DNA from 3 places in the Paenibacillus sp. S25 genome. Region 1 is predicted to be linked to each of the others. Evidence: riboswitches for the same ligand, from Rfam matches in the RefSeq annotation. Region 1 holds a riboswitch; each other region holds the start of a gene.
The links. A riboswitch is a leader RNA that binds a small molecule or an ion and turns the genes downstream of it on or off. The one in region 1 is predicted to bind cobalamin.

Region 1 (3,282 bases):
TATCCCACCTGAGGAAGCAAAGTTGCAGGCGTTACTGGAGGATGTTATCCATCGTAATGTTGATGCTGTTACGTTCACAAGTGGTCCGCAAATCCGATTTTTGGCCCAATATGCCAGAGAGCAAAATCGAATCGAGGATTTACTGGAAGCTTTTCGTGAGGATGTGATTGCTGTATCCGTAGGGAAGGTGACTGCACAGTCCATTGTGGAAGAAGGGATTGATCGAGTCGTGTTTCCAACCGAAGAGCGCATGGGCGCGATGATGGTGGAGCTGGGCAAATATTTTGAACATAACGATTCGGTGCATGGCTGTGGTCTGAAGATCGTGAATGGTCATTGAAATGAGCTGGAAATTATAAATGCAGTATGCTAAAAAATGAACTTATATTTTGGGATACAGAGTAAAATAAAGATAAGGGCCTACGAGGTCTTTATCTTTTTTTGTTGGACATGCATCGACAAAGATTTTTGTTATAGCGAAAATGTTTATCTAATATAATGAATAAGTTTCGATGCATGATACTTAGGACAGGAGCTGAGACGTTAATGAATTCTATTTGCGTATTTGCCGGGTCCAGACCTGGACATTCATCGGTATATGTTGAGGCTGCAGGCAAGCTGGGGGAAGCCATGGCTCGCCATCATATCCGTCTGATCTATGGTGGCTCTAGCAGGGGGCTGATGGGAGAGGTGGCAGATGGAATGCTGGCGGGTGACGGTCAGGTCACTGGCATTATGCCTACCCTGTTATTTGATGCAGAGATCATTCATCGGGGAGTTACCGAATTTATTGAGGTGGCAAGCATGCATGAGCGTAAAGCGGCAATGAGCGAGATGGCCGATGCGTTTATCGCCCTTCCAGGTGGCTTGGGAACCTTCGAGGAGCTATTCGAGGTATTGTGCTGGGCGCAAATCGGGATTCATCGCAAGCCCATTGGGCTGTTGAATGTGAATGGATATTTTGACCCGTTAGTAGAAATGGTACGTCATAGCGTGCAAGAAGGGTTTACCGGGGCTGAGCACCCAGCGTTATTAAGTATCTCTGCGGACCCGGACGAATTGCTACATATGCTAAAAAATAAAGCAGAGAACTTGAAATAAAGCGTTTTTCGTGCTTGCACAACTGATTGAGGCAAGGTTATGATAAGACCCATAATCAAATAGCGGACAGACAAGGTGCCTTTGCGGTTGAGCAAAGGGTAACAGGGAATCGGGTGCAAATCCCGAGCGGTCCCGCCACTGTAAGGAAGAGGATTTTTTAAAATGGTCACTCGTGAAAAACGGGGAAGACGAAAGAATCCGTTGATGCCAAGCCAGGAGACCTACCTTGAACTGTATGCACCGTTAACCTTCGCGGAGAGGATGGGTGTACGAAATCAGGAAATCAGGCACACGTTGCTTTTTCCATGTTGGCTAGAGGTTTGCGTGGATATGAACGTGCAGCAGCGTTTGAAACGTAAACAGTCAGATGGAGGACAACGGCAGGCTGGAGGAAGACAAATAGTGTCTTCTTACGCTGTTTGTTCGTCTGATGAGAGATGCGTACATAGAAACCCCATCCGGGCAGGATGGGGTTTTTTTGAGTTACACGATGTGCATAAATCATTGAAATAGATAGCATAGCTGCCCTGAAAAGGATGAATAGGAGGAGCACGATGAGCCCATTAGGAAAATTGCTGGTGATTGGATTTGGACCAGGAGATATGGAACATATCACAAAACGGGCGCTGGATGCGCTGGCCGAAAGTGAGGTCATTATCGGCTACAATACCTACGTTGATTTGATCCGTCCGTTGTTGAACGGACAGGAGATTGTACGCACAGGGATGACAGAGGAAGTGAGCCGTGCGCAGGAGGCGGTTCGCCAAGCAGAGATGGGCAAGAAGGTAGCTGTCATTTCCAGTGGAGATGCGGGAGTCTATGGTATGGCAGGACTGGTGTATGAGGTACTGATGCAAAAAGGCTGGCGACGCGAGGACGGAGTTGAGGTAGAAGTCGTACCGGGGATTTCGGCTATTCAGTCCTGTGCTTCACTGTTGGGGGCGCCAGTTATGCATGATGCGTGCACGATCAGTCTGAGTGATCATCTGACCCCATGGGAAACGATTGTGAAGCGCGTAGAAGCAGCGGCTTCGGCCGATTTTGTAATTGCATTATACAACCCGCGCAGTGGTCGGCGTACCCGCCAGATTGTGGAGACGCAGTCCATTTTGCTGCGTTACCGCGATCCGCAAACTCCAGTCGGGTTGGTGAAAAGTGCTTATCGTGAACGTCAGCAAGTTATTGTAACGACGCTGGAGGATATGCTGAATCATGACATCGGGATGCTGACGACTGTAATCATCGGCAATTCCTCGACGACGGTGTATGACGGCTTGATCGTGACTCCGCGCGGATATCAGCGCAAATACACATTAGATGCGACCGAGCAGGCACTCAAGCCGCACCAGCGTCTCCGCACGGAAGCGGAGCCGTGGTCACTGGGCGCACAAGAGGATACACCGCAGGCAGGCGCAGCCCCGACTACGCCCGGCGGGCCTTCCGCGAGCGGCGCTGCGGTTGCGACGCAGGCACGCCCGCAAGCGATGGCTGCCGTGCAGGCAACGAATGCTGTGCAAACCGGCGCAGCCCCAGCATCGCTGGCGGCAGAGGCACTAAGCCGCCTCGCTGTTGGCGGCAAGCTGCCTGGCGCAGCCAACGCTCGCTGGAGCGGGCAAGCGCCTACCTTCGAGAGCACCGCCGGAACGTCAGCGGTGGCCGGAGCGGGGGCTACGGCTGGAATGGCGACAGGCGGCTTTGGCAAGCCTGCGCTATTTGAGGTGGGCGTTTCCCCCGGGGTGGGAAACAAGAAGTTCACCGCTCGCCAGATGGCGCTGCTCGCCGAGGTAGCGGGTGATGACGGCGAGCTGGAATACACGCCAGATCATCAGATCGTACTGCGCGTACCGTGCGCAGACCCCGAGGAACTGGTCGGACGGCTGCGGGATGAACGATTCATCGTCATGCCGATTGGCGATGTGTTTAAGGTGAAGGCGTGCGACTTCTGCAATATGGAAAAGGATGACGCTGTGCCTGTGGCTGAGCATCTACAGGTTGTACTTGGCGGATTACAGGCACCCAAGGAAACGAGCATTGCTTTGAACGGATGCGGTATGGCCTGCTATGGAGCGGTGCTGGAGGATATCGGAATCGTCTATCGCAAGGGAGGATACGACCTCTTCCTCGGTGGCAAAAAATTCGGTCGCAATGCTCATGCCGCTCAGCCCGTAGCGGAAGGGATTC
Region 2 (3,282 bases), 2.0 Mb from region 1:
GTAAATGCCACTAGCGGCAGCGTCCATATGCCAACAAATGAAAATTGAAGGCCCCAATAGATCAGTACTGCCGCTCCTACCGAAGCCCCCGAGGATACCCCCAGTGTATACGGATCAGCCAAAGGATTACGCAGCACACCCTGAAATCCGGCTCCCGCCAGCGCCAGCGCTGCTCCTACCAACATTCCCAATAACACTCGTGGTAATCTGACCTTCAAAATAATCTGCTCTGAGGATGTATTCCAATCCGGTGTAAACGTATCGCCTAACCACGGAAGGTGGTTAACCAGTATGCCCGTGATCTGGCTGACCGGAAGCTTGGCCGAGCCGATGCCAAGACAGAGCAGCAGCGTCAGCAACAGCAAGACAAGACCTGTCCCTCCAAAGCCGATCAGTTTACGGTTCATTTGAAAATTTCAGGATACACGCCCTTGGCCACTTCCTTGAGACCTTCCGTTACGCGTGGACCCGGACGACTGATCAAATTATCATCCACGGCAAATACCCGGTTGTGGCGAACAGCCGATATTTGATCCCATCCACTGCGAGCTTTAATGATTTCGCCGAGCGTTTGACCAGTTTTGTCGTCCTTGACACTTTTGCTGTACAAAATCACGTCAGGGTTCGCAGCAATAATATTTTCTTCACTAATTTGGTACCACCCCTTCTGCGTGGCACCTACATTTTCGCCGCCCGCCAACGTAATCAGCTCGTCCATAAACTCGCCTTTACCAACTGTCCAGCCTGGTGAAAACTCGACGTATACCCGCAGCTTCTGCCCTTTACCGATATTTTTAACTCCTTCTTTCACTTCCGCTACATCTGTCCTCATCTTGTCAGTCACCGCTCTCGCTTCCTTCTGATGGTCGGTGATTTTCCCATACAATTCGATATTAGCTATGACATCTTCAACTGTCTTCGGTTCCGTTTTAAAAATCATAATTCCCATGTCACGCAGCTTGGTCGTAGCCTGTTCACTAAGTGATATCCCTGCAAAAACGACTTCCGGGTTAGCAGCAATGATCGCCTCTTCGTTCGGTTTCATAATACCGCCTACTTTAGGCTTTTTCGTAGCTGCTTCCGGGTAATCAGAGTAGTCGGAGACGCCAACTATTTCCTTATCCAGCCCGATGGCGAATAGCGCCTCGGTTTCTGCCGGGGAGACGGAAACGATTTTATCCGGCGCTTTTTTGAATGTAAATTCCTGTCCTGTTGCATCCTTAACCGTGAGTGGGTAAACTGTTTTGCCCGGAGGCTCTTGTGCGGTTACGGTCTGTCCCGGCTGCTGTGAAGAATTCTGGTTCTCTTTATTTTCAGCATTTTTTCCATTAGCGCCACATGCACTCAGCACAACTGCCAAAATCAGAACCAATAGACCTGTTGTCCAAACCTTTATTTTTTTTCCTGCCATGATTTGCACCCCTTCATAAAAAAATCGTTAAGAGCGTTACTTGAACATCATCAGATATCTTCTAAATCCAGCCTTCTTTTCCTATCAAAAAAACCCCGCATCCTCATATCAGGACACAGGGGTCACGTTAGCGCAGATCGTGCGCAGGCGGCAGCTTCTTTCCGCATGGACAGTCACTGCGAACACGTCATCCTTTCCTCGAAGGATTATGGTGACAGGCGGACGGGCAGGTATCCTGACTTATGGTAAAATCCATGTCCTGAAATTCTTTCATATGCTTAGTAGCACATAAAGAAGGACTAACGGGCATGTTTCCATTTACAGTGGCGGGACCGCGCCGGACTCACACCGACTTCCCTTTTAACAGCGCAGGCAAGGGAAACCATAGTTTCATCACGCTGCGCCGACCTCGTCTGCTGGATATTTGATGTAGTGGTAGTCAAGCCGTTCTTTTACTTGATGATTATAGGTTAAAAAGAGGCGGCTTACAACCCAAACAGCCTCTTTATCCGCTGGTGTCTAACCTAATGAGGAAGCATTTCTGCTATGTAATTGTGCCGTCCTGCCGACCTCAATTGAATCCTAAATGATTCTCCCGGCCTCGGATTCAGACTCCAAAAATCATGACCCGGTATCAGCATGCAAGCCAACTGACGAATTACGCCACCATGCGTAACGACCAAAACTGAGGGCGGCGCAGCAGTCAAATCCATGGGTTGAACTTCCATAGCAACACGCCATTCATACAGAGAGTCAAGAAATTTCCGTAGACGATTCACAAAATCTGCCCAAGACTCTCCTCCAGGAGGGGTTATCCGTTGCGGCTCATCAATCCAAGCGCGATACAACGACACATCCTTGAGCATGTCATACGTTTTTCCATCCCACTCGCCAAAATGAAGCTCTCGCAGACGTGGTTCCATTATAGGAGACATAGTAGATAGGGAACCTCCAGACGTCAATTCTGATTCCGGCACAATGATCTGCAGGGTCTGGCGACATCGCATTAAATCGCTGCAATAGATTCGAGCAAAGGACTGCCCTTGCAATTTTTCTTGCAAAGGCTTTAATTCCTGCTCTGCTCCCGGTAGCAAACCTAAGTCGGAGTGTCCCAGATATCGACGTTCCTTATTCCATAAGGTTGTACCGTGACGAACTAACACGAGTTCCATGTCCCAATGCAGATCTTCTTTAGCATCATACGGCACCTTATCCTCCTGTGAGTTCGGACTTTGTGCGTATTCTACCGTCCTTTTTGCTGCTATATCTTGTTTCAAGAAATGTCACTTCCTGCTCGATCATTATTCAGTGTGTCACTCCTCACCGCACCCATCCCAAAGCAAAACAACCTGCGGCTCCTAACAAACACAATCCTACAAACATACTGGACACGGCGAACATCAGCTGGATCGTATGCCGTATATCTTTCGACTCTAGCGGTCGTATCCAATCGCCCATGTATGCACGAAAGGAGCGCACGCCATGATACACATTATAGCCTCCAAGACGAATCCCCAGTGCACCAGCAACAGCCGATTCCGGGAAGCCACTGTTTGGGCTTGGGTGCAGACGAGCGTCTCGCTTGACTGTGCGCCAGCTTCTTGCAGCATCTCGCTTGTACATCCACGCCGCTACCACAAGCATTGCCGCTGTCAGGCGTGCCGGAATGTAGTTAGCGACATCATCCAGACGTGCTGAAGCCCAGCCTAAATGCAGATACTTTTCATTTTTGTAGCCAACCATGGAATCGAGCGTATTCACAGCACGATAAGCCAGCGCCAAGGGTGCTCCCCCGATCAAGGCATAAAAAAGCGGGGAAATAATCGCGTCCACGATATTTTCAGCGACCGTTTCGACGGTACCGCGTACAA
Region 3 (3,282 bases), 240 kb from region 1:
CAATGAACGACTGTGGCAAATCCGCATTGATGATATCCAGCGCTTGTAGTGTCACAGCATTACGCTGCGCTGTATCCTTCGCCAGCTTCAAGCTGTTAAGAATACTCTCTAGCGGTTTGGAACTATACCGGCTTACATTGGCTTCGCTTTTCGAAGAATAAAACATGTCCATAAAATATTGCGGCTCTCCTGTATGAGCAGTAAGCATACTGTACATAGCAAAATCCCAATCGTTTTTGGTCAACGCCTCGTCGATATTTTCCACCTTGCGAATCTTGACCTGGATTCCCTCTTTCAGCAATTGGCTTTGGATGACCTCAGCCATAACAGAGAGCTCCGGACGCTGAGGGAAAGTCAGCAGCGTAACCTCGAACGGCTTGCCTTGCTTAGTCCATGTCCCTTGGGCGTCCTTCTGCCAGCCATCCTTCGTCAACAGCTGCTCTGCCGTTCCCCCCAGCGCTTTACGCTCAACTTTACCAAAGGGAAGAATGCTCGGGAACGGACTGCTTGCTTCCGTACCGAAGCCTCTCATGACGGCGCTCACAATCGATGTGCGCGGAATCAGGCTGTCCACCACCTTACGGTTCGCCGCATCCTTGAATACTGGCGATTCCATATTGTACACGATCATATGGGTGCGCAAGGAGGGAGCCGACAGTACTTGTAGCTTGTCGTTCTTTTTCACTACCTCTGTGTTATCAACCGGAATATCGGTCGCTACGTCCACCTCGCCGGATTGCAGCGCCATCAGGCGCGAATTCCCGTCCGTAATGAACTTCATCGTCGCTTCAGCCAGTCGTGGCTTCTCGCCCCAATATCCGTCATAACGCTCTACGACCAACGATTGGTCCTTGTTGAACGCTTTGATTTTAAAGGCGCCTGTCATCGCTGGGTAGCTCTGCTCATCTTTCATCGATGCCACATCCAGTACAATCGTCGATGGATCAGCTAGATTGGACACCAACGCCGCATTCGGCTGGTTTGTCGTGATTTTCAAAGCCAGCGGGCCGCTTACATCAATGGACTTCACATTCAGTAAATCCTTCGCCAGATGGCTTTTCTCGATAGAGCGCAGTAAAGATGCTTTTACACTTGCTGCATCCATACTCTTTCCATCATGAAAAGTGACTTTATCCTGCAAGCTGAACGTCCAAACTGTAGGACTATCCTGCTTCCACTCCTTTGCCAGCCAAGCCACAGGCTCCAGCTTTTCATTCAAACGGACAAGTGTCTCACCTGCACCGGATCGCATCACATCCCAGCTATTATCTCCGTGCGGGTCAACGCCCGACGGTTTCCATGTATACGCCATTACCAGCTTTTTATCTGTCGCTGTTTGTTGTGCTGACGCGTTTTCACCCTTACCGGAGCTATCCGACGTCTTATTGCTGGCACATCCCGAAAGAGCCATAACTGCCAGCAACAGTATCACCCCTGTACATATCAACCATGAACTCCTGCTACGATTGCTAATCATTCAATGAATCCCCCTCTATCTTGTAAAATCATATAAACCTAACGCAAAACGCGAAAAAAGCATTCCGGACCACTTGATCAGCAGTCAGAAATGCTTTCATTATAAAATGTCAAAACTCACCTCGAAGCCAACTCCAAAAACATAGAAGGGATCAGATCGGTTTCAGACATTCCGTATGCAGCACGCCTAACCACCTCCCCAGCATCCCGTGGGTCTGACAGTGATGTCAAAACAGGCAGGTCTCCTGACTCCAGGCGCATCTTTCAGGCCTTCCCGGTTCTTCACAGTTCCAGTGGCTGTTCTGAAAGCTCCAGCAGTATCCTGCTAAGGCCTGTATACAGTGGCGGGCCCGTGTCGGAATCAACCGAACTTCCCTTTTAAGTGAACACGCTCAAAATCCATCTACATGGTCTCAACAAAACCCCGTACACAGAGTCGTCCGGCTCACACCTGTTTTCTTCCTTTATTTCTTTCCATTACGATCTTATTTTGTTGTCACAGGCTTGTCAATAAATGCTGCACAATAATTTAAATTTGAACGATAAGGTAGAAACAAGACGTAACCTCCAATTGCGTGCACGCAATTGAAGTGTTAAAATTAGGTATAGAGTAAACTACCGTGTCGTATACTAAAAAGAGTCTTCGCCGCGCCAACGGCAAAGACTCTTAGGACTTGAAAGGCTGTGGATCACCACCACGGCGCGCTGCATAACTAAATGTCAATGCAAACGAAACCCACCGTTAGGGGCCAACCTAATTACGCGGTGGGTTTTCGCTTGTTCCGAAATTTCCGACGTAGCCAGCGATAAAGTTTACGAATACTAAACACCAGGCTTAGTAACGTAACCATCCAACGCAACACATCGTAGCACGACACAAGTGTGACCATCGGCTTCACCCCCTTTCGGGAAGCTGCACCGTGGTCCGAAAACATCCACCACTATTCAAAATCCATAAGGTAAATTATACCACGACCTTGCCCACTACTCTAGCAAATTCCTCTAGTAGATAAATCAACTTAAGAGTTAACTTTAGCGCCACTGCACAGTCTCTATATGTCCCCAGACGGCAAGGGTATCTACTATTTAGGCAGCGCCTCTCAGAAAAATCAGGATGAAGGACGCGGCGTGTACTATTATGACTTTACTTCGAAAATCCAAACCCCGATCTTTATACAGGAAGAGGGTTTCATCAATAACTTCATGCTGCTAAATAAATAATCAGTTCTGGATAACTCCATGCCAAAAAGCCGGAAAAGAGGCATACGTCCTCTTTCCGGCTATCTTATTTTTTCCTAATCATCAAACCTTCTGTGGAACCTCCTGAACCGTCACGCTTTTGACCGATTCGCCCTGTTTTCTCGTCAAAACGATATTCAAGACAATCGCTGTAACCGAGCCCGAAACGATACCATTTTGCAACAGCATTTTGGCAAAGCTCGGCAGCTGGTCGAACATTTGTGGCAGAACGGCAGAGCCTAGGCCCACGGCAATGCTGCATGCTGCGATCAGCAGATTGCTTTCCTTCCGCAGATCCACTTCTGACAGAATAGACATGCCTGATGCAGCGACCGAGCCGAACATGACGATCATCGCCCCGCCCAGCACAGCGTTAGGAATCACTGTCGTTAAGGCAGCCAGCTTAGGAAGCAAACCAAGAACAACCATGATACCGCCGGCAGCAAAAATGACGTTCCGCGATTTGACGCGTGTGAGCGAAATCAGACCAACATTTTGCGAGAAAGCTGTATAAGGAAACGCGTTAAAAATACCCCCAAGCATAATCGCAAGTCCTTCGGAACGCAG

Region 2: it holds a riboswitch for cobalamin, as region 1 does, so the genes downstream of both, KAI37_RS06615 (ABC transporter substrate-binding protein) here and cobJ (precorrin-3B C(17)-methyltransferase) in region 1, are expected to answer to the same signal.
Region 3: it holds a riboswitch for cobalamin, as region 1 does, so the genes downstream of both, KAI37_RS25280 (ABC transporter substrate-binding protein) here and cobJ (precorrin-3B C(17)-methyltransferase) in region 1, are expected to answer to the same signal.

What each region holds. Positions count from the first base shown of each region.
Region 1 covers NZ_CP073683.1:5,521,044-5,524,325, reverse strand. Annotated here, with positions in the region: gene KAI37_RS24215 (uroporphyrinogen-III synthase) at 1-340, shown strand, start outside; gene KAI37_RS24210 (LOG family protein) at 547-1,101, shown strand; cobalamin riboswitch at 1,159-1,344, shown strand; gene cobJ (precorrin-3B C(17)-methyltransferase) at 1,656-3,282, shown strand, end outside.
Region 2 covers NZ_CP073683.1:1,537,747-1,541,028, reverse strand. Annotated here, with positions in the region: gene KAI37_RS06620 (FecCD family ABC transporter permease) at 1-407, opposite strand, end outside; gene KAI37_RS06615 (ABC transporter substrate-binding protein) at 404-1,411, opposite strand; cobalamin riboswitch at 1,620-1,813, opposite strand; gene KAI37_RS06610 (histidine phosphatase family protein) at 1,936-2,688, opposite strand; gene cbiB (adenosylcobinamide-phosphate synthase CbiB) at 2,732-3,282, opposite strand, start outside.
Region 3 covers NZ_CP073683.1:5,759,403-5,762,684, forward strand. Annotated here, with positions in the region: gene KAI37_RS25280 (ABC transporter substrate-binding protein) at 1-1,477, opposite strand, end outside; cobalamin riboswitch at 1,695-1,898, opposite strand; gene KAI37_RS25285 (nucleobase:cation symporter-2 family protein) at 2,779-3,282, opposite strand, start outside.